One region of the Providencia sp. Me31A genome, then DNA from elsewhere that is predicted to be linked to it. Evidence: predicted binding sites of a transcription regulator. Region 1 holds the regulator's gene; each other region holds the start of a gene.
What was found. The regulator PurR, encoded in region 1, represses purine synthesis genes. The targets are predictions, from matches to a motif close to CANGCAAACGTTTGCNTG.
Positions count from the first base shown of each region.

Region 2: a site for PurR is predicted at 3,365-3,382, ahead of cvpA (colicin V production protein). Genes of this name have one in related genera too.
Region 3: a site for PurR is predicted at 3,290-3,307, ahead of purM (phosphoribosylformylglycinamidine cyclo-ligase). Genes of this name have one in related genera too.

Region 1 covers NZ_JBKQGZ010000005.1:144,777-152,537, forward strand. Annotated here, with positions in the region: gene ACLPIE_RS05785 (outer membrane lipoprotein) at 414-881, shown strand; gene slyA (transcriptional regulator SlyA) at 1,411-1,845, opposite strand; gene ACLPIE_RS05795 (DUF1289 domain-containing protein) at 2,383-2,622, opposite strand; gene gloA (lactoylglutathione lyase) at 2,800-3,207, shown strand; gene rnt (ribonuclease T) at 3,331-3,975, shown strand; gene ACLPIE_RS05810 (Grx4 family monothiol glutaredoxin) at 4,065-4,412, opposite strand; gene sodB (superoxide dismutase [Fe]) at 4,899-5,477, shown strand; gene purR (HTH-type transcriptional repressor PurR) at 6,069-7,094, shown strand; gene punR (DNA-binding transcriptional activator PunR) at 7,104-7,761, opposite strand, start outside.
Region 2 covers NZ_JBKQGZ010000014.1:89,945-97,705, forward strand. Annotated here, with positions in the region: gene ACLPIE_RS13155 (UbiX family flavin prenyltransferase) at 1-202, opposite strand, end outside; gene ACLPIE_RS13160 (YwqG family protein) at 306-1,130, opposite strand; gene purF (amidophosphoribosyltransferase) at 1,276-2,793, opposite strand; gene cvpA (colicin V production protein) at 2,808-3,311, opposite strand; gene dedD (cell division protein DedD) at 3,491-4,159, opposite strand; gene folC (bifunctional tetrahydrofolate synthase/dihydrofolate synthase) at 4,165-5,454, opposite strand; gene accD (acetyl-CoA carboxylase, carboxyltransferase subunit beta) at 5,444-6,415, opposite strand; gene ACLPIE_RS13190 (DedA family protein) at 6,520-7,206, opposite strand; gene truA (tRNA pseudouridine(38-40) synthase TruA) at 7,272-7,761, opposite strand, start outside.
Region 3 covers NZ_JBKQGZ010000012.1:88,257-96,017, reverse strand. Annotated here, with positions in the region: gene ppk1 (polyphosphate kinase 1) at 1-662, opposite strand, end outside; gene speG (spermidine N1-acetyltransferase) at 730-1,305, opposite strand; gene purN (phosphoribosylglycinamide formyltransferase) at 1,548-2,186, opposite strand; gene purM (phosphoribosylformylglycinamidine cyclo-ligase) at 2,186-3,226, opposite strand; gene upp (uracil phosphoribosyltransferase) at 3,584-4,210, shown strand; gene uraA (uracil permease) at 4,321-5,616, shown strand; gene hda (DnaA inactivator Hda) at 5,724-6,443, shown strand; gene arsC (arsenate reductase (glutaredoxin)) at 6,487-6,843, opposite strand; gene bepA (beta-barrel assembly-enhancing protease) at 6,856-7,761, opposite strand, start outside.

The DNA.
Region 1 (7,761 bases):
ATAATAAATAATTACATTAAAATTAAAAACTACTAGACAAACTAAATAAATATGACTTTTCTAATATCTCAATTTTCATTTTAAATATAATGGTTCATAATCAAACTATCAGCTAAGCATTAATGCATAGAGTTTTAACTAAATTTTAAACTTAACATTACTTAGCTATCAGTGCGAAATGATGCTCAGAAGTTGACTACCTTGTTTAAATATTTAACAAAGAGTGCCTTAAACAATGAAATCATCCCGAATTTGAGATATTTTACCTAGTGTTTACACTCTATTTAAATCAAAATCGGTAATCTAATCATCGCTTTTTAATACCATTATTTTGATACTTGTTGTGTTTATGGTGAAAACAAATATACGATGCTATGTTAGTGCCACAGACAGCAAATCTCATAGGAGTTATTATGCTTAAGAAAGTTTTTGTAGGTGTTGTAGCAGTTGCAGCTTTATCTGGCTGTGTCAATACCAGTACGCTTTCTGGTGATACTATTTCGGCCCAGGACGCGAAACAGGTACAGACTGTAACTTATGGTACAGTTCTGAATGCTCGCCCTGTTACTATTCAAGCAGGTGAAGATGGTAACGTCATTGGTGCAATTGGCGGTGCTGTGCTTGGTGGCTTATTAGGTAACACTATAGGTGGTGGTACTGGTAACACATTGGCAACTGCAGCAGGTGCTATTGCAGGTGGTCTCGCAGGGCAGCAAGCACAAGGCGCACTTAATAAGAGCCAAGGTGTTCAATTGGAAATCCGTCTTGATAGCGGCAAAAATATTGTTGTTGTCCAAAAACAGGACCCAAATACTTTCCGCAATGGTCAGCGGGTTATGATTGCAAACAGTGGTAATTCAGTGACTGTATCCCCACGTTAACGCTATCACTCCAAACTTAAAGCATGTTCACCGACATTATGTTCGGTGAACATTACTTATTACCTAAATTAATTAGTTAATACTTAGCCTCTCCATATATCACGATACTAAATAATTAATTTCTATAAATTCACTAATGATTTCACATCATATTTTTATTTTTCCTATAAGGACATTTAAATCTACTACGACCATCTGTCAACTTACGTCTATTAATATCATTTTTCAAACAGAACTACTGTTTAGATTATCCCTCTTAGTGCTTGGTTTTCAGTTAATCTTTATACCTATTATGAGCTAAATGACTATCTACCGCTCACTAAATAACACTAAAAAAACCAATTAAGCTTTGGTATTTAATTCATACATAACCAAAATAATTACCGCGCATTTATTATTTATATAACTAATTAGTTTTCCACAATGATTAAATTTAATGACATTTGACTAATCTCCATAAAAATAATTCATTTGATTAACATCGTAATAATTAGAACTACATTTATCTACCGGATGAATTATTTTAATATCAAGATTCATTTTGCAGTCGTAAAATATTTCTCTCAAGTTTTAAAAGCATCTGCGATAATTGATTAAGCTCCTCTTGACTAATGTTACTCAATATTTCAATTCGAGTATTATTAATCACTTGATCAACAGTTTTTATAAATGGTTCAGATTCTTCAGTTAATTTGATTCGTTTTGCTCTCCTATCATTTGCACAGGTATGCCTAGAAATAAGTTTTTTTTCTTCAAGTTGATCAAGGGTTCTTACTAATGAAGGTTGCTCTATACCAATTGCCTTTGCCAACTGTATTTGCGACTGTTCAGGTGGTAACTGGCTAATGTTATGTAAGGTAACCCAATGGGTTTGTGTTAGTTTGAGAGGCTTCAAGCGATGATCGATTAATGCCCTCCACATCCGAACAACACGTGATAATTCTGTTCCTATTTGCGATTCCAATCTACCCTCCTTTATATAATTATAATGTTTAAAAAATATACCAGACTCATATTATTTTTTAAATTATATATTAATTTCCTTTTATATTTACAACTTTTTATTGATATACAACCTAACAAATACCTATTTGTAGTGACAAAACTCACTTTATTAAGTGATATACCTCTAACTACTGTCATGATGTTTTAGTTTATTTTCGCTTAACTAAACGAATAAGACAATCTATCAATTACCTTATTAATAAGAATAGCCGGACTCTCCTTTCTGATCTATCTATTTTGCTGCTTATAGTAATTACAACCAACAATAAAAAAAACAATATCAAATAATTCCTTTAAAAACAAAAGAATATAGTTTCTCTTAAAAATATGTCATTTACAGTTACTTTAAATTAAACTATAGATATTTTGAATAAATAAAAAATTATTGAAAGATAAAGCCGAAAATTAATTTAATTTGAATAATTTGGAATGTATTAATTATGCATATCAACAAAATGATTGTTTAATTTTAAAGTTTATCTTTCCTCCGCGTGCGTTAAAAAAGTTGTTGTTGAGGATCAATAATATTTTCTTGCGTTACTTTTTTACTTATTGCTCTTAAATAACGTTGGCGACATAAACGAATAATGTTTCGCTTTTCTCCATTAGAAAACTTGAGCCAATTGAAGCGCTCATCACGAGTACGATAACAACCGCGACAATAACCTTGCTCATTAGTTTGGCAAATTCCACGACAAGGGCTAGGAATATCAAAGAACTCAAGTTGCTCAATCATCACTATCCCCCTCAAACAAAAAACATCATAAATGTATGGTATACTCTTAAAAATGAGTATTACCACTGTTTGTTTGAAAAATAAACTGTAATCATTGTATTTTCCAATATATACACGTTATATTAATAGATAAATCGATTCAGGCTTATTATTTATCAGAATGTTAAGAGGTTTTATATGCGCTTACTTCATACTATGTTGCGTGTGACAGACATGCAGCGCTCCATTGATTTTTATACCAACGTATTAGGCATGCGCCTACTAAGAACTAGTGAAAACACAGAGTATAAATACTCTCTAGCATTCGTTGGCTATAGCGATGAAAGTGAAGGTGCTGTCATTGAGCTAACCTATAACTGGGGAGTTGACCATTATGATATGGGAAACGCATACGGTCACATTGCTTTAGGTGTCGATGATGTTGCAAAAACATGTGACGATATTCGCCATGCTGGTGGAAATGTAACCCGTGAAGCAGGTCCTGTAAAAGGCGGCACAACCGTCATCGCTTTTGTAGAAGACCCAGATGGCTACAAAATTGAATTAATTGAAAATAAAAGTGCAAGTAAAGGTTTAGGTCACTAATTAAATGTAAAATTTAGGCAGCGCATTATTCTCCTGCCTAAATTTCATTCTATGTTTGTCTGCAAACTTTTCCTGATTTTGGCATAATATAAATCAATCAGAAACCTATAATCGAAAGTCCTAATGTCTGAAAAAAACAATCCTAATGCCCTGGTTAGTCGTTTCAGGGGATATTACCCTGTCGTTATTGATGTTGAAACTGGCGGATTTAATGCCAAAACTGACGGGCTATTAGAAATTGCCGCTATCACGTTAAAAATGGATAAAGACGGCTGGCTATCTATGGATGAAACGTTACATTTTCACGTTGAACCCTTTGAAGGTGCGAACCTTGAACCATCCGCGTTAGCCTTTACTGGGATAGACCCTACTAACCCACTGCGCGGTGCTGTAAGCGAATACGAGGCGTTACACGCAATATTTAAAGTTATCCGCAAGGGAATGAAAAATACAGATTGCAACCGCGCTATTATTGTCGCTCATAATGCTAACTTTGATCATAGCTTTGTAATGAATGCAGCGGAACGCGCTGGTTTAAAACGCAATCCATTCCATCCCTTTGCAACTTTCGATACAGCGGCACTAAGTGGCTTAGTTTTTGGTCAAACTATTTTAGCTAAAGCTTGTGTTTCCGCTGGAATTCCATTTGATGGCAAACAAGCCCACAGTGCACTGTATGACACCAACCGCACTGCATTGTTATTTTGTGAGATTGTCAATAAGTGGAAAAAACTTGGTGGTTGGCCAGTTGCTGAAGATACTGAGTAAATTGAAATGATAAAAAAACCGTTTTTGATGACAGTATAAATGACTTCCCATCAAACACGGTTTTTTATTTTATTCAGCCTACTGCTAAATTATTCAGCACTCGTTTCGTCTGCTGAGCGATATTTATCAGCGGTTTCTTTAATCAGCGATTGTAATTCACCACGCTGGAACATTTCCATGATGATATCACAGCCACCAACCAACTCGCCATCAACCCATAACTGAGGGAATGTTGGCCAATTTGCATATTTTGGCAATTCTGCTCGGATATCTGGGTTTTGCAAGATATCAACGTAAGCAAAACGTTCACCACAAGAAGACAGAGCTTGTACTGCTTGGGCAGAAAAACCACAGCTCGGAAGTTTTGGAGAGCCTTTCATGTATAATAGAATTGGATTTTCTTTGATTTGGCGCTCGATTCTTTCAATTGTCGTCATTTTTACTTCCTTAGAACAAAAGTGCTGATTTTGCAGTTAGCCCGTAAATAATACGAGTTACTGCAACTTAACAGAATATTTTTGACCAATATAATGTGAAACCTAATTGTTTCATACAATATGCCAGTTTTATAGGGGCATTACTATAGCACTCAAAGATTTAAAAAGGCATCTTTTCTATCTTCTGTTTACTTAAGTTAAAAAATAAGTTTTCTGCTATTTTTTTGCTACATATTGTCCAGCTAATTTCTAACATTATATATCTCTATGATTTTTAAACTGTAATTACTTTATTTTTCTGTTAACATACTAGTAACGTTATATTACCTTTACCCTTTATAGGGTTTATCGTGTTATCATTAATATATTAAATAACGTATCGCCTAAAAGGCGAAATCGTCATGATAAATTGACAATTAATTTTTCGCTCATTTTAAGAGCAAACACCCTAAATATATTGATATAAAAGCAATCAAGGAGTACGCAATGTCATTTGAACTACCTGCTTTACCGTATGCTAAAGATGCTTTAGAACCTTATATCTCTGCTGAAACCTTAGAATACCACTATGGTAAGCACCACAATACCTATGTTGTTAACTTAAACAACCTAATCAAAGGTACTAACTTTGAAGGTAAATCCTTAGAAGAAATCATCAAAAATTCCGAAGCTGGTGTTTTCAACAATGCTGCACAAGTCTGGAATCACACATTTTATTGGAACTGCTTAGCGCCGAATGCAGGTGGCGAGCCTACTGGTAAAGTGGCTGACGCCATTAACAAGGCATTCGGTTCTTTCGCAGAGTTTAAAGCGCAATTTACTGATGCTGCAACCAAGAACTTTGGTGCTGGCTGGACTTGGCTGGTAAAAAAAGTAGATGGCAGTTTAGCTATCGTTAATACTTCTAATGCTGCAACACCAATTTCTGGTGATGACAAGCCTGTGTTAACTGTTGATATTTGGGAACATGCTTACTATATCGACTATCGTAACGCTCGCCCTAAATACTTAGAAAACTTCTGGGCACTGGTTAACTGGAAATTTGTGGAAGAAAATTTAGCATAGTAATAAAAGCTAAATTCTAAACATCAGGGCGAGATTTACTCGCCCTCAGACTGCTGACAAACATATTATGTTTGGCAGCAAGTCATATAGGTTTTGAAAATCAACTAGGAAAATCAATTCATTGATTTTCGGCTGATAACACAAAGCGGGAAAAACCACGCTTTTATCCCGCTTTGTCAACAACCTCAGGGCGAGATTTACTCGCCCTTTTTAATTCGCTCTACTTGAGGTTGAAATAAAATTAGAAAATATGTGAACCAATAAAGATAATCATTGCTAATGAGCCCAGCGCAGCAAGTAATCCGTATTTAACATCTGTATCCATGAGTTCCTCTCATCCAATATAATTGAACTAACAAATAACCGCACAATAACTAGGGCTATTGAGTATACATATCCAAAAAAGTAAAACTAGTGCCTATATCACATGTTATAACATCAATTATTTCTTTCGTTTTTGCGCTAGATCAGACAAAATCGACAACAAATCGCTAAATTATTGCCAGCAAAGGCTCAATGCCTCAATATGCAGGTAATTTTTCACAAGAATTTTTATAGAGACCGATTATTGGTCAGGAGTTTTTTTTCCCCATGGCAACGATTAAAGATGTGGCGAAACGCGCTGGCGTTTCCACCACAACCGTATCCCATGTTATTAATAAAACGCGCTTCGTGGCTGATGATACTAAGGCTGCTGTTTGGGCTGCGATTAAAGAGCTCAATTATTCACCAAGTGCAGTTGCCCGTAGTCTAAAAGTTAATCACACAAAATCAATTGGTTTGTTGGCAACTTCCAGTGAAGCGCCTTATTTCGCTGAAGTAATAGAGTCTGTCGAGAATAGCTGTTATGAAAAAGGCTATACGCTGATCCTGTGCAATTCACATAATAATTTGGGCAAACAGAAAGCCTACTTGCAAATGCTTGCGCAAAAACGAGTCGATGGCTTACTTGTTATGTGCTCTGAATACCCTGATACCTTGATTAGCATGTTAGAAGACTACCGTAATATCCCTATGGTTGTTATGGATTGGGGGACATCTCAAGGTGACTTTACTGATAGCATTATCGATAATTCCTTTCATGGTGGGTATCTTGCTGGACGTTACTTGGTTGATCGTGGGCACCGAGATATTGGTGTCATCCCCGGTTCACTAGAGAGAAATACGGGGATTGGCCGCTTAACAGGTTTCCAAAAAGCGATGGAAGAAGCAAAAATAACCTTGAAAGATGAATGGATTGTCCAAGGAGATTTTGAGCCTGAATCAGGCTATAAGGCCATGATGCAGATTTTAAGCCATAAACAACGCCCTACTGCGGTATTTTGCGGCGGTGATATTATGGCTATGGGAGCAATTTGCGCCGCTGATGAAATGGGGTTGCGCGTCCCACAGGACATTTCAATTATTGGCTATGATAATGTGCGCAACGCTCGCTATTTTACCCCTGCGCTAACAACCATTCACCAACCAAAAGAACGTTTAGGCCAAATGGCATTTACCATGTTGCTCGATCGCATAGTGAACAAGCGCGAAGACGCTCAAACAATTGAAATTCACCCCCGCCTTGTTGAGCGCCGTTCCGTAGCTGATGGCCCGTTTATAGATTATCGTCGCTAACCACATGATTTAAGTCGAAAGCCACTCTGCGTTGAGTGTTTCACTATCCCCAAGGTAGTCTAACAACCAGCTCAACGCAGGTGAGGTGTTTTTTTCAACCCAAGTCAAACAACATGGGCTTGGTGGAAAAGGTTGGGCTAACTCTAACTCAACAAGTTTACCTTCTTCACATAATGGTGCAGCACGGTGTGTTGGTACCATCCCTACACATAACCCGTTGACTAAACACGCCAAACCATTTTCCCAATAAGGCACAACAAGTCGACGTTGATTATCCAGAGCCCATGTATCACGTTTCGGTAAATTACGAGAAGTATCCTCTAGGCATAAGCTAGGAAACTCACGCATTTGGTCATCCGCCAGTTTGCAGTCGATTTTTGCTAATGGATGTTCAGGGCTCGCCACACACATCCAAGACATAAACCCCATGTCTCGAAAACTATAACGCTCACCAATGGGTGATGCACGTGTTGCACCAATTGCAACATCCGCACGCCCATCTGCCAATGCATCCCAAACACCGTTAAATACCTCTGGATGGATATATAACTCGATATCAGGAAAATGCCGATAAAAATCAAGAATTAATTGTTCAGTTCTCTGGGGTTTTACAATGCAGTCAACTGCGATACTGAATTGCCCACGCCAACCGTTCGCGACTTGCTGG
Region 2 (7,761 bases), on a different contig from region 1:
TATCACGGCTGTCATAGTTATGATCAGCAAGGCATTGAACGTCTTTCACACTGTAAGTCGTTTCTAATGCTAATGTTTGTCGGGCAGCCGCACTCATCACCAAATGGGTTTCAACCTCTTTAACAGGTTGTAATACTTCAAGCAAACGGATGCCATAAATCGCCCCACTAGCTCCAGTTAACCCAATGATCAGTTTTTTCATTTCGCTGCCCTATTCACTATACTTACGGCATTATATACAAAACTCACTAAGATTGCAGAGACCAACTGCGCTGTAGTCCAAAGTATGTCGACAATTTAGCCTATTAGCCACAATCCCAATTATACACAACACGACTAAAGTCACGTTTTTTCAAGTCATCAGGATGAATAAAGAAGTTTCCTACCCCCATATCTCCCCACATAATACCAATTTCATAGTCGGTATTTATTTGTAAAAGCAATTCATATTGTTGGATCTCTTCCTCATATTCCCTTGGGTCTGTTTGAGTGAAGAATGGGTATCCCCCAATGCAATGAGCGCCTGATTCAAAAGTGTCACTATAGGGTTCAATCCATTCATCATAGAAATCCTCACCGTCAAACTGTTCTTCATAGTCATAAAGGTTATCAACCCCCAGAATTTTTTGTCCAAATTGAAAATCGTCGATACTGATATATTGTTCAACTGGATTAAATTCGATGCCATATTGATGGTCAATGGGGGTGTAGTAATCATCCGAGTGGGCTGCAATGATAGCGGAAAAATCTTGTGTCAGTTGGCTGGCATCTTCAATGATATTTTCCCTGTATATGATACGGAAATCTTCTTGTTTTTGCCTTTGTTCAAAGTCAGCGCCATAGAGATCATCTCCCCCAATAAAAAACTGCAATAGCCCTTTTTCTGGGTAGTTTTCTAATTTAGGCATGTGAGCAAAATTAATTTGAGCGAGTAGCTTAAGCGGTGTTCCCTCACTGTTTGTTGGGTATTGCTCATCGAGAGGTAAATATGGCATACCTCCTACTCGACTCTCCCATAAGACATAATCTTTAACAGGGAACAGCCTCATTTCAACAAGCGATTTTTTCGTGGCTTTGATTTTGTCTGCAAATGGTTTAAGAACCTCAGGGAGGGAATCGAAGTCAATCATACGTAGCTCCAAATAAGCAATAAGTTTCCTCTAGCCTACTCGGCTACCTATTATTTCAAATCAGATATAACTGTAATTTATAGCGTTACATAAAAAATACCCGCCAAAAGGCAGGTATTCAATTATATTCTGTTATGACGAAAGTTTAGCCTTCGTTATAAATTTCAAGATCTTCAACTTCACTCTTATCTTTTAACTTTAATTCGTCATCTTTACGTAAGTTTTCCAGATAGTCTAAGTAGCTTTGGTCAATATCTTTGGTGATATAAATACCATCGAATACAGAACATTCAAACTCGGTAATTTCGGGATTTTCTTCACGTACGGCATCCACCAAATCGACTAAATCTTGAAAAATTAGGCCATCAGCACCAATTAATTTGCGGATTTCATCGACTTCACGGCCATGTGCAATTAGCTCATTAGCATTTGGCATATCAATGCCATACACATTAGGGAAACGCACTTCCGGAGCCGCTGATGCAAAGTACACATTTTTAGCGCCTGCTTCACGCGCTAACTCGACAATTTGCTCTGACGTCGTGCCACGGACAATAGAGTCATCCACTAGCAGGACGTTTTTATCACGGAACTCTGCACGATTCGCATTCAGCTTACGACGAACGGATTTTCGGCGTTCTTGTTGACCAGGCATGATAAATGTACGGCCTACATAACGGTTTTTCACAAACCCTTGACGATAAGGTTTATCCAGAATGTGTGCGATTTCGAGTGCAATATCACATGACGTTTCAGGAATTGGGATCACCACATCAATATTTAAATCATCCCACTCGCGCGCAATTTTTGCACCAAGTTTCTGCCCCATACGCAGCCTTGCATTATAAACGGAGACTTTATCAATAAAGGAATCTTGACGCGCAAAATAGACATATTCAAAAATACATGGTGTCAGTTGTGGGTTATCCGAACATTGACGCGTAAACAATTGGCCTTTCTCGGTGACATAAATTGCCTCGCCCGGTGCAACATCCCGTAAAAACTCAAACCCTAACGTATCAAGCGCCACACTTTCTGAAGCGACCATGTATTCATGTTTACCGTTCTCAGTAATTCGACGACCTAAAACAAGTGGGCGAATACCGTGAGGGTCGCGAAAAGCTAACATGCCATGACCAATAATTAAGGCGACACAGGCATAAGCACCGCGTAGTTTTTTATGCATGGCTGCAACAGCGCTAAATACGTTATCTGGCTCAAGAGGAAAATGATCAAATCTATCCAACTCATAAGCCAACACATTTAATAAAATTTCAGAATCTGAGGTTGTATTGACATGGCGGCGCGCTGTTTCAAATAAACTCCGAGTGAGCTCGTGCGCGTTTGTCAGGTTACCATTATGAGCAAGTGTGATCCCAAAAGGCGAGTTTACGTAGAAAGGTTGAGCCTCCGATGCACTTGAGCTGCCTGCGGTCGGGTACCGAACATGCCCCAACCCCATACAACCTTGTAATCTCAGCATATGACGTGTTTCAAACACGTCTTTGACTAGGCCATTCGCTTTGCGTAGACGAATATTGTTTGTGCCATCAATAGTGGCAATACCTGCTGCATCTTGCCCACGATGCTGAAGCACCGTTAGAGCATCATAAATTGATTGGTTTACCGGTGTAACACCGGCGATACCGACAATACCGCACATTTAGTCTTTCCTCATCAGGTAGACGGAGAAATGTTCTCCGGCAGGAAACTTGACGCATTTTGCAGGTAGTCAAAAAACCACCTGATTATATGGCTGAACTGCGGAATAAGTTCCGAACGCTGCCAATCCTCACTTTGAGGAAGGGGTGTAAATGTATCGAGAAAGAACAACAATGCCGAGACAATCAACACACCACGCAGCGCACCGAAGCAGATCCCCAGAACCCGATCAGTGCCTGATAACCCTGTTTTTTGTACTAATGAGCTAATCACATAGTTAACGACAGCGCCCACAATCAGTGTAGCAATAAATAAAGCAGCGATAGCAATGCCATTTCGCACGAGTATGTCCTCAAAACGGGTAAAATAATCCGCTAAATAAGGATAAAAAGTACTTGCAACAAAAAAAGCACAACCCCAAGTGATTAATGAAAGCGCCTCACGTACAAACCCACGGATCAAGCTTACCAGTGCCGAGAAGCCAATAATGGCAATTATTGCGTAATCTATCCAGACCATATTCCATTCCAAAATTCGCACTCACGACAACAGCGAAGTGCATTCTAACAGAAAACGAAAACGTTTGCGTAACCATTTTTCTATCAATTTTAAAAAAATAGCGGCGAAAAGAAAAAATCATAATCGCCGCAGTAAGTTACTAAATCCCCTTACCTTTTAGGGATTATTGAATCTTTTATTTAAGGTTTATAAGTTTGAATTATCCCTTTTGTTCCCGTAATGGAATTAAGTTCCGGTAATGCAGACTCTAGCTTCTGTCTAGAAGCCTCTGGTCCCACATAAATCCGTGTTAGTTTGTTATTCACCGGCCTTGCAGGAATAGTGTAAACCTGATACCCCGATAACCGCAGTTTCGCCACTATCTCTTCAACCTTGGCAGCATTATTGAGTGCAATCACTTGAACCACAAATGCTTTACCTTGCGGCTTCTGCTCTGGTTTAGGTTCTGGTTTAGGCTCTGGTTTAGGTTCTGGCTTCACTTCCGGTTTTGGCTCCACTTTCGGTTGTGGTTTTGGCTTAGGTTCCGGTTGTGCCTGTTTTACAGGCTCCAATACAGCAGGAATATTGGTTTGTGTATCGGGTATGCTATTCTCAGCTTGTTCATTTTGTTGTTGCGTTATAGCCTCTGATAGCATCGCCTCAGAAGCCCCTTCAGAAGATGCAGATGAAGCATTATGCGCAATCGCTTCAATATCTTCTTCATCACCCGGTTTAGGTATGATAGGAATGGCCGCAAATTCATTTTCATTATATTTCTTATCGCCATCAAGCAGTGCGGGGAGCACGATAACCCCCGCAGCAACCAGTACAATGGCGCCAGCAAGACGATTCTGAAATTTACTAGCCACCGGCACTATCCTTTTTGATTTTCTAATAACATCATGACATGGGCTACGGTATGAAATGACCCACACACAACAATCACATCTTGTTCCGTTGCATCAAAACAAGCTTGTTGCCATGCGCTTTCTACAGAATCAAATTCATTCGCTTGCACCAAATGTTGGCTAAGTTCGGCAACATCAGCCCCTCTAAACTCAGTCAATGGCGCAATATACCAATCTGTCACTTGCTGTGATAGACACTCAAGCGTGCCTTTAATATCTTTATCACCCAACATACCGACAACAGCACGAATACGACGCCCATCAACTTTAGGTAATTCAGCCAATTTACTCACTAAATACCCAGCAGCATGTGGGTTATGCGCCACATCTAAGATCAACAAGGGGTGTTCACCGATAACCTGAAAACGCCCCGGTAACTGTGCTGACCTCAACCCTTGATAAATAGCAGAGTCCGTGACTTGCCGCGCAATATTTTCATCAATCAGTAATAAGCAACTCACCACACCAAGGGCGGTTGCTGCATTGGCTAACGGCACATTGGGTAATGGCAGATTGTGCCATTCACGCTGCGAACTTTGCCATGTCCAGCTGTCGGCTTGTTGGCTATAGTGCCAATCAGCACCACGACGGAACAATAAAGTACCGAGTTTTGTAGCCACTTGCGCTATCGATGCAGGCATATCAGGCTCACCGACTACGCCATAATGACCTGTCCGGAAGATACCCGCTTTTTCATAACCAATATGTTCACGGTCTGAACCAAGCCAATCTGTGTGATCAAGAGCAATACTGGTGATGGCCGCTATATCAGCGTCAACGACATTTGTTGCATCTAATCGCCCACCTAATCCCACTTCTAAGATCACAATATCCAATTTAGCTTGTTTGAATAATTGCAGTGCCGCCAAAGTGCCATATTCAAAATAAGTTAGTGAAATATTACCGCGCTGGGCTTCAATCTTAGCGAATGCTTCACAAAAATCAGTCTCCGCAAGCTCTCCACCTTGGATGCGCACACGTTCCGTGTAGCGTACTAAATGTGGAGAACTGTACACGCCAACTTTTAGCCCAGCTGCCATAAAGATAGATTCTAAGGTATGGCAAGTTGTTCCTTTGCCGTTAGTTCCGGTGACAGTGATAACTCGGGGTGCCGGTTGCGTTAGGTTCATTTGCCTAGCAACTTGACCTACTCGCTCCAACCCCATATCAATATTTTGGCTATGCAAGTCAGTGAGATAAGAAAGCCAAGTCTCCAATGGAGACTTGGCAGTAGGAATGATTAAATTACTCATCATCTTTTTTAAGCTTTGCAGAATCCTTTTCTGGTTCCTCGGTATCAATATCGTCGATTGCATTAATATTGATTTCTACCGTTTCAGCCGCAACAATAGGCGCTTCACTGAAGCTAGGCTTATTGGTTAACATCGCCAATATTTCCGCTAAGCGATCACGCATTTCAGGGCGACGAACTATCATGTCTATAGCGCCTTTCTCGAGTAAGAACTCACTGCGCTGGAAGCCTTGTGGTAGCTTTTCACGTACTGTTTGCTCGATAACACGTGGTCCGGCAAAACCGATCAGTGCTTTAGGCTCCGCCACATTGATATCCCCTAACATCGCTAAACTGGCTGAAACGCCCCCCATAGTCGGGTCAGTCAACACTGAAATGTAAGGTAAACCACGCTCTTGCATTTTCGCCAAGGCTGCACTGGTTTTGGCCATTTGCATCAGTGATAGCAAAGCTTCTTGCATACGCGCACCACCACTTGACGAGAAACAAACCAGCGGACAGTTATCTTCCAGTGCCTGCTCAACAGCGCGGACAAAACGAGCCCCCACCACCGATGCCATTGAACCGCCCATGAAAGCAAATTCAAATGCAGCTGCGACCACCGGCATTCCCTTAAGGGTGCCTTTCATAACGATAATCGCGTCTTTTTCGCCCGTTGCTTTTTGCGCTGCCGTAATACGGTCTTTATATTTTTTTGAATCTTTGAACTTAAGAACATCTTTTGGCTCAAGCTCGCTGCCCAATTCCGTTGTAGAGTTTTCATCCAGGAAGGCTTCTAAGCGCTGACGTGCGTGAATACGCATATGGTGGTCACACTTTGGACACACGGATAAGTTACGTTCTAACTCAGCGCCATATAATACTTGCCCGCAGCCATCGCATTTTGTCCAAACTCCTTCTGGGATATTGGCTTTATGTGATTGGGTCAAGTTACCTTTCTTTAAAATTTTTTCAATCCAGCTCATTAATGGACCTTTTTGTCTGATTCGCTCTGGTTATCACCAGTATGTAATTTTTTGCCATTAAACCACAATGATATCTCACTGTAGATAAAAACTTTTTAAACCGCCTAACGGTTATCGATTTTTTGCGCTGCCGCACGCTTTTCTTTCATAGCGATACGACGATGGCGAATAATTTCAACGATACCCGGCAAAATTGAAACAAAGATAATCGCGACTATCAGTAATTTCAAATTCTTTTGTACTATCGGTAAATCACCAAATAAATAACCTGCATAGGTGAATAATAACACCCAGATAAATGCCCCTGCCACATTATAAAAGGCAAAATGACGATAAGACATTTTTCCCATTCCTGCAACGAAAGGTGCAAATGTTCTGACTATCGGCACAAAACGCGCCAATATAATCGCTTTACCGCCATGTTTTTCATAAAATGCATGGGTCTTATCTAAATAGACCCGACGAAAGATTTTTGAGTCTGGGTTCCTAAACAATTTTTCGCCAAAAATACGGCCTATCGTATAATTTACAGCATCACCAATAATCGCCGCTGTTATCATTAACACGACCATTAAGTGGACATTTAAATCATTGCTATCTAATGCGGAAATTGCGCCCGCAACAAATAATAACGAATCCCCAGGCAAAAATGGTGTAACCACTAACCCTGTTTCGCAAAATAGGATCAGAAAAAGGATACCATATACCCACGAACCATAATCTCTGACCAGTTCAGCAAGGTGCACATCGATATGTAAAATAAAGTCGATAATAAAACTGATAAATTCCATATAACCCTCGTTAATAATAGCATCCATGCCATTTACAGTAATTATGAGATAAAGTTAACGTCGATTTACATCAGCTCATCACTGAGAAAAAGAGGCCCCATCACATTACTCGGGAGCGCAAATTTCTCTGGATAATCTACACTGACCAAATAGAGCCCTTCTGCTTTTGCTGTGGCAGCGGCTTTGGTTCGGTCTTTTAACTCAAGAAGATAGGCCATCCAATCAACCTCTTGATTGCCACAACCGATCTCCAGCAAACTGCCAACAATGTTTCTCACCATATGGTGAACAAATGCATTCGCTTTAATATCCACCACCACATAATGACCATGACGACTGACATTAACATGCATCACATTACGCCAAGGCGTTCTTGACTGACACTGAACTGCTCTGAATGACGTAAAGTCACGTTCTCCGACTAAGGCCTGCGCCGCTTTATGCATTCTTTTTTCATCAAGTGGATAATGAAAATGCGTAACGCCACTTGATAAAATCGCTGGTCGATAGCGGTGATTAAAAATCACATAACGATACCGACGAGCAGTCGCACTA
Region 3 (7,761 bases), on a different contig from region 1:
TTTAGCTCGTCATAATCAAAGAAGCCCTTAAAAATTTCATCAAGGGTATAACGTAAGATATTATCAATTAAGATCATTGATTTACGGCGTTTCGGCATTTCTGGTGGTAAATTAACAAACCGTGGTACCTTATCGGATGGAATTTCTAATAAGGCATATTGAATATGACTGCCATTGATAATTTCGACGGCAAGGTAGGTGTAGTCATCTTTTAAAAATTCAACCAAATTAGTGTCATGATTAATTAAAATCGGCGTAATGTGCTGGCGGAGGTTTTGCCGAAAGTATTGGCGTAACCAAATTTGTTGACGTGGTGAAATTTGCCGTTCGTTAATTAAAAAGATTTGGTTGCGCGCCATTTCCAACAATAAATCATTATAGAGAATGTCAAACTCTTGTTCTTGTTTGGCAACTCGAGTTTGTATCCGCTTTAATAAATGGCGAGCGCCACTTGCAGAGCCGCGTTCTTCGTTGATTAGGATACGGCGTTTAACATCAGCAAAGCGGACTTTATAAAATTCATCTAAGTTATTCGAATAAATGCCCAAAAACCGCATTCTCTCAATCAGGGGGTTACGCTTATCGGCTGCTTCTTGCAAAACGCGCTCATTAAAAGATAGCCAGCTTAACTCTTTTTCATGATAGAGACGTTCTTGGGACATTATAACTCCGTATTAGGCGCTTATGACTTTCAAAGGCATGATAACAGCCTATAAACTAAATGTGTTACTAAATTGCTTTCACCTGAGCAATACCAATCTCAGACGTAGCCGACTGTTGTTTCATAGCAAAATATTGATGCTGAAAAACACACATGCGGATGGCGGTATGATAGCGCCCATTCACAAAAAACTCGTCGATAAGCTCGCCTTCAGTATGAAAGCCTAGTTTATTATAAATGTGGATAGCTTTGACATTTTCTTTATCAACTATGAGATAAAGTTTATATAAATTTAATACTGAAAAGGCGTAATCCATTGCGAGTTTTGCAGCACGGCTCGCATAACCTCGACCTTGGTGGTTTGGTGCAATAATAATTTGAAACTCAGAGCGTCGGTGAACATAGTCAATTTCAACCAACTCGACGAGCCCCACTTTTTCACTATCATTTTCAACAATAAAGCGTCGCTCGGATTGGTCATGAATATGTTTATCGTAAAGATCACTTAATTCAACAAAGGCTTCATAGGGTTCTTCAAACCAGTAGCGCATGACACTGGCGTTATTATCAAGCTGATGAATAAATGCTAAATCTTCACGTTCAAGTGGGCGCAACCTAAACGGATGAACTTGCCCGGTAGTCATAAAAATACCTCGATTAGTCAGTAAAAAAACATTTTGTTCCATATGTTATAATAACATTTATTTAAGATAAAATAATGATGCAGCACAGAGAGTTCCGTTACTTATTGAATAATAGTTTAGTTTACTCAGTAGTAGATGATTTGACTGTTTGAAAAATGCACGACAGCTAATGGATTCTCAAAAAATAAGCAATAAAGAGGGGAGTAACTCCCTCTTAGATGTCGCTATACAAATGAGGTTAATTACTTATCCACATAACCCTGTTGAGGTAAAATGTTCCCATCTAATACGGCTTTCCCTTCATCCATAACCAAACGACCACTGACAAACCATTTAACAACCATAGGGTAGATGGTATGCTCTTGCGCTTTTACGCGCTCAATAATATCCTCTTCGCTATCCTGTGCAAAGATAGGCACTTTAGCTTGTAGGATCACTGGCCCACCATCAAGTTCTTCAGTAACAAAATGTACAGAAGTCCCGTGTTCTTTATCGCCGTTTTCCAGCGCTTTACGATGGGTGTGCAAGCCTGGATATTTAGGTAGTAAAGACGGGTGGATATTCAGTAACTTACCCATGAATTTTTGAACAAATAGTGGCGTTAGTATCCGCATAAACCCCGCTAATACCACGAGATCTGGCTGATATTGCTCAATATGTTTTAGAAGAGCGCTATCATAAGCTTGACGGTCAGTATACTGCTTGGCATCTAAGTAACAGACCGGAATTCCGGCCTGTTGTGCACGAACAAGACCATATGCATTGCCTTGGTTACTAATGACAGCAACAATTCGAGCATCGATTGCTCCTGTGTGGCAGCTATCAATTAATGATTGTAAGTTGCTGCCACTACCCGAAATTAAGACAACGATTTTTTTCATCAACGGATCACAACCTGCTCTTCACCTACAGGTAATTCACCGATAGTCCCGATTTGCCATGCATTCTCACCCAGTTGAGCCAGTAATGCTAATGCGGCATTAACCTCTGTTTGTGGTAGGGCAATAATCATACCAACACCGCAGTTAAAGGTACGGTACATTTCATGAGTGCTGACAGCACCGGCTCGCTGTAACCACTCAAATACCGCAGGCCACTGCCAGCTCTTGTCATCAATAACGGCTTGGGTATTTTTAGGTAAAACGCGTGGAATATTTTCCCAGAAGCCGCCACCGGTAATATGCGCGATCGCATGAATTTCATTTTTAGCAATCAGTTCTAGGATGTTTTTTACGTAAATGCGGGTAGGTTCTAATAAATGATCAGCTAATGATTTACCTGCCAACTGTGTTGTTTCTGGATTTGTTTTGCTGACGTCCAAAATTTTACGGACTAAAGAATAGCCATTGGAGTGCGGACCACTTGATGCTAAAGCAATTAGTGCATCGCCCGCACGGACTTTGCTGCCATCAATAATTTCGGAGCGCTCAACGACACCGACACAAAACCCTGCGACATCGTAGTCTTCACCGTGGTACATACCCGGCATTTCTGCGGTTTCACCACCGACTAATGCGCAGCCTGATTGTTTACAACCTTCCGCAATCCCCGTGATGACACTCGCAGCGGTATCAACGTCAAGCTTACCTGTCGCATAGTAGTCAAGGAAAAACAGCGGCTCAGCACCTTGAACAATTAAGTCATTGACACACATTGCAACAAGGTCAATACCAATGGAATCATGGCGTTTTAAATCCATCGCTAGGCGTAATTTTGTGCCTACACCGTCAGTGCCAGAAACTAAGATAGGCTCGCGGTATTTTTGAGGCAAGGAACATAATGCACCGAACCCCCCAAGTCCTCCCATGACTTCTGGGCGGCGAGTTTCTTTCACCACACCTTTAATACGTTCAACCAAGGCGTTACCTGCATCAATATCGACACCGGCATCTTTATAGCTGAGAGAGGTTTTATCAGTCACTACGGCCCCCAAGGCAATTGCATTTTTGAGAAAAATAACATCGTTGACATTATTCTAACAGGCTAGGCAAACGTTTGCGATAGCTTTGTGAATGAAAATATTTATCTCTATACGATTAATGAATTGTTGATGTTCACCAATAAATAACAAAAGACGAAAAGTAGAAGATTAAAATTGAAATTTGTTGTGTCGCAAATATCAACTTAACTGGGATAGGGTATAATAATTTAAAAAAAGTCTTATTAATCGCTGTTGTTTTGACCAAAATCAAGCGTAATCTAGTGGCAATTGAAGCTAAAAGAGGTATAATCCGGCGATTTTTTTGTCCGCCGACGTCTTAAATAGTAGGAGAAACCCATGAAGATCGTTGAGGTAAAACACCCTCTCGTTAAACATAAACTCGGCCTGATGCGAGATCATGATATAAGCACTAAACGCTTTCGTGAACTGGCCTCGGAGGTTGGTAGCCTACTGACTTATGAAGCAACCGCTGACCTTGAAACTGAAAAAGTGACTATCGATGGTTGGTGTGGTCCTGTAGAAATAGAACAAATTAAAGGTAAGAAAATCACGGTAGTACCAATTTTGCGTGCAGGTATTGGTATGATGAATGGTGTACTAGAAAGTATTCCAAGTGCGCGTATCAGCGTAGTCGGTGTTTATCGTGATGAAGAAACACTGCAACCTGTTCCATACTTCCAAAAACTGGCTTCAAATATTGAAGAACGTATGGCGCTTGTCGTTGACCCAATGTTAGCGACGGGGGGCTCAATGATTGCGACTATCGACCTACTGAAAAATGCAGGTTGTACTTCCATCAAAATCTTAGTTCTTGTCGCGGCACCTGAAGGGTTAAAAGCTTTAGAAGCTGTTCACCCAGATGTCGAGTTATATACCGCTTCAGTTGATGAACGTCTCAATGAAGATGGTTATATTGTTCCGGGTCTTGGGGACGCGGGCGATAAAATATTTGGTACTAAATAATGATAAGCCGACTGAGAAGTCGGCTTTTTTTTGATTTATTTATTAGAATTCACTGCATCTCAAGTCATCATTCATTTGAAGATAAAAAAGCGCAAAGGGGATAAACTAAAATGACACGTCGCACCATCAGTGTTGAGGAAAGGCCACCATTACTCCAGACTATACCGTTAAGCTTTCAACACCTGTTCGCTATGTTTGGCGCAACCGTTGTCGTACCGATTCTATTTGGTGTCAATCCTGCCACTATCTTGTTATTTAATGGGATAGGTACTTTGTTATATCTGTTTATCTGTAAGGGACAGATTCCTGCGTATTTAGGGTCTAGCTTCGCTTTTATTTCTCCGGTATTGATATTATTACCATTAGGCTATGAACTCGCACTCGGTGGGTTCATTATTTGTGGTGTATTGTTTTGTGTTGTTGCGTTAATCGTCAAAGTTGCGGGGAGAGGGTGGATTAATGTGATGTTTCCACCTGCGGCGATGGGGGCGATTGTTGCAGTGATAGGTTTGGAACTCGCGCAAACGGCGGCAAGTATGGCTGGTCTATTACCCAAAGATGGGGCGGTCGTAGATAGCAATACATTAATTATCTCCTTGACGACATTATCGGTTACTATTTTGTGTGCTGTGGTTTTCCGTGGGTTTTTATCGATTATTCCAATCTTAATTGGCTTTTTAACGGGTTATGCGCTGTCTTATTTTATGGGGATTGTGGATTTCACGCCCGTCATAGAAGCACCGTGGTTTGCCATTCCAACATTCTATACCCCACGTTTTGAATGGTTTGCCATTTTAACCATTGTCCCAGCTGCATTAGTCGTCATTGCGGAGCACGTTGGCCACTTAGTCGTCACGGCAAACATTGTGGAACGTGATTTGATGAAATCCCCCGGTTTGCATCGTTCTATGTTTGCTAATGGCTTTTCAACGGTTATATCAGGCTTTTTTGGCTCAACGCCGAATACTACCTACGGTGAAAATATTGGTGTAATGGCAATTACTAAGGTCTATAGCACATGGGTAATTGGGGGAGCCGCTATTATTGCTATTCTCCTGTCTTGTATCGGTAAATTAGCGGTGGCTATCCAATTAGTGCCAGTACCAGTAATGGGGGGGGTATCACTGTTGTTATACGGGGTCATTGGGGCTTCAGGTATTCGTGTACTGATTGATTCGAAAGTGGATTATAACAAACCACAGAATCTGATTTTAACGTCGGTGATTTTAATCATCGGTGTCAGTGGCGCTGTGATCCATATCGGCCAAGCAGAACTTAAGGGTATGGCGCTTGCTACTATTGTTGGGATCTTTATGGCATTACTCTTTCGTTTCATTACCTTTGTGCGTCCGGAAAAGCAGTTTGTGAACGCGGAAGTGAAAGAACTAGATGTCGGTAAAAAATAGCCTAAATAGTGATATTGGTTGCCGTTCGGCCAAACGGGCGGCAATTGGTTTTGATCTTATTCATCTATCCTTGTTTTTTATGGTAAACTGCCAGTGAAAATTGATTTATACAGCCAGAGGCGCTTCTGAACACTCCATCACAGCTTTCACTACCACTGTATCTTCCAGATGATGAAACCTTTGCCAGTTTCTATGCAGGGGAAAATGATGCGTTGTTGTCCGCTATTTCGTCAGCAATCAACCAAGCACATGGTAGTTATATCTACTATTGGTCACGGGAAGGCGGCGGGAAAAGCCACTTATTGCACGCTGCATGTGCAGAGCTTTCAGAACAAGGGGTTGCGGTAGGTTATGTCCCATTAGACAAACGTGCCTATTTTGTCCCTGAAGTGTTGGAGGGGATGGAGCACTTATCATTGGTTTGTATTGACAACATCCAATGTATAGCTGGCGATGAAGAATGGGAAATGGCGATTTTCAATTTATACAATCGCATTCTCGAAATTGGCCGCACTTGTTTATTGATCACAGGCGACCGACCACCAAGGCAAATTGACCTTAAGCTTCCAGACTTAGCTTCTCGCCTCGATTGGGGGCAAATTTATAAGCTACACCCTCTTAGTGATGAAGACAAAATTAGAGCGCTCCAATTGCGTGCTCGCATGCGTGGTTTTGAATTACCTGAAGATGTTTGCCGTTTTGTACTAAAACGATTAGATAGAAAAATGGGCACATTGTTTGATATTTTAAACAAGCTTGATCACGCCTCGATTGTTGCACAACGCAAGCTGACCATTCCTTTCGTAAAAGATATTTTAAAACTTTAGCGATTCAATAAATTGGCAGCCAGTAAGCTGGCTACCACTAACATTATAAAATTTCCATGACTTGCTCAGGTGGCCGTCCTAAACGTGCTTTATCACCATTGACAACAATAGGGCGTTCAATGAGTTTTGGGTTTTCATGCATAGCTTTGATAAGCTGATCTTGGGTTAAGCTATCATCAGCGAGTTTTAACGTTTTATATAAATCTTCTTTAGTACGCATTAATTGGCGTGCATCTTTGAACCCTAGCATCTTAAGCAATTTCTTTATGTCTGCCACGCTTGGAGGGGTATTTAAGTATTCTACCACGGTCGGGGTGATTCCTTGTTCGGTTAAAAGGGTGAGCGTTTCACGGCTTTTCGAACAGCGTGGGTTATGGTAAATCGTAATCGTATCCGTCATTATTTAAACTCCTTACGGTTTTGCATTTTCATCACGTAATTGCAGTTTTATCAGTGCATCAATTCTTGCGTCGTACCGTTGCTGTTCATAACTGCCTAATCGACTTTGGCGACTGGCATCGCTGAGGTAATTAATTGCGGTGTTATAGTTTCCGCGTAATGCCATGCCTTCTGCGTAGGCAGCAAGTTCTTCAGTGCGGTTTCCTTGCTTGGCTGATGCTTCAGCAAGTAAATCCCACCCAATTGGATCATCTGGGTAGTCAAAAGTGTATTTATTCAACAAAGTTGTTGCTTCTTTATATTGGTGATTATTCACGAAAGCATTGGCTAGATTGACTATAAATACTGTATTTTTTGGGGCCTTTTTCAAAGCGTTCTGTAAGCGAGTGATAGCTTTAGCCGTTTGGTTTTGTTCAATATCAATATCCGTCATGCTATCGATAAACCAAGGATTATCAGGTTGTTTTGCAAGTAACTCGGTAAGGATCTTTCCTGCTTCTGCATATTTTTTATCTTGCGAGAGCAACAATGCTTTACCATATTGCGCGGCAATTTGTTCTTGTACGGAACCCTTTTCGTAGTTATCAATGATTTGGTCGAGTGCATGTTTTTGATCTTTACTGTACATCGCCAATATACGAACGCGAGCTAGCATAAAATCTAATGATGATGCCACTCTGACTTTGGGATATTGATTCGAACGGTTTCTTGCATCAGCTAAACGGCTGTCAGGCAGGGGGTGTGTTAGCAAAATTTCAGGGGGTTTTGACATATAACGGGTTTGATCTGACATAGTTTGCATAAAATCTGCCATGGCATGCGGGTCAAAACCTGAGCGCCTTAATGTTTGTAGCCCAATGCGGTCAGCTTCTTGTTCATTGGCTTGGGTAAAGCTTATCATGCCCTGCTGTACACCAGC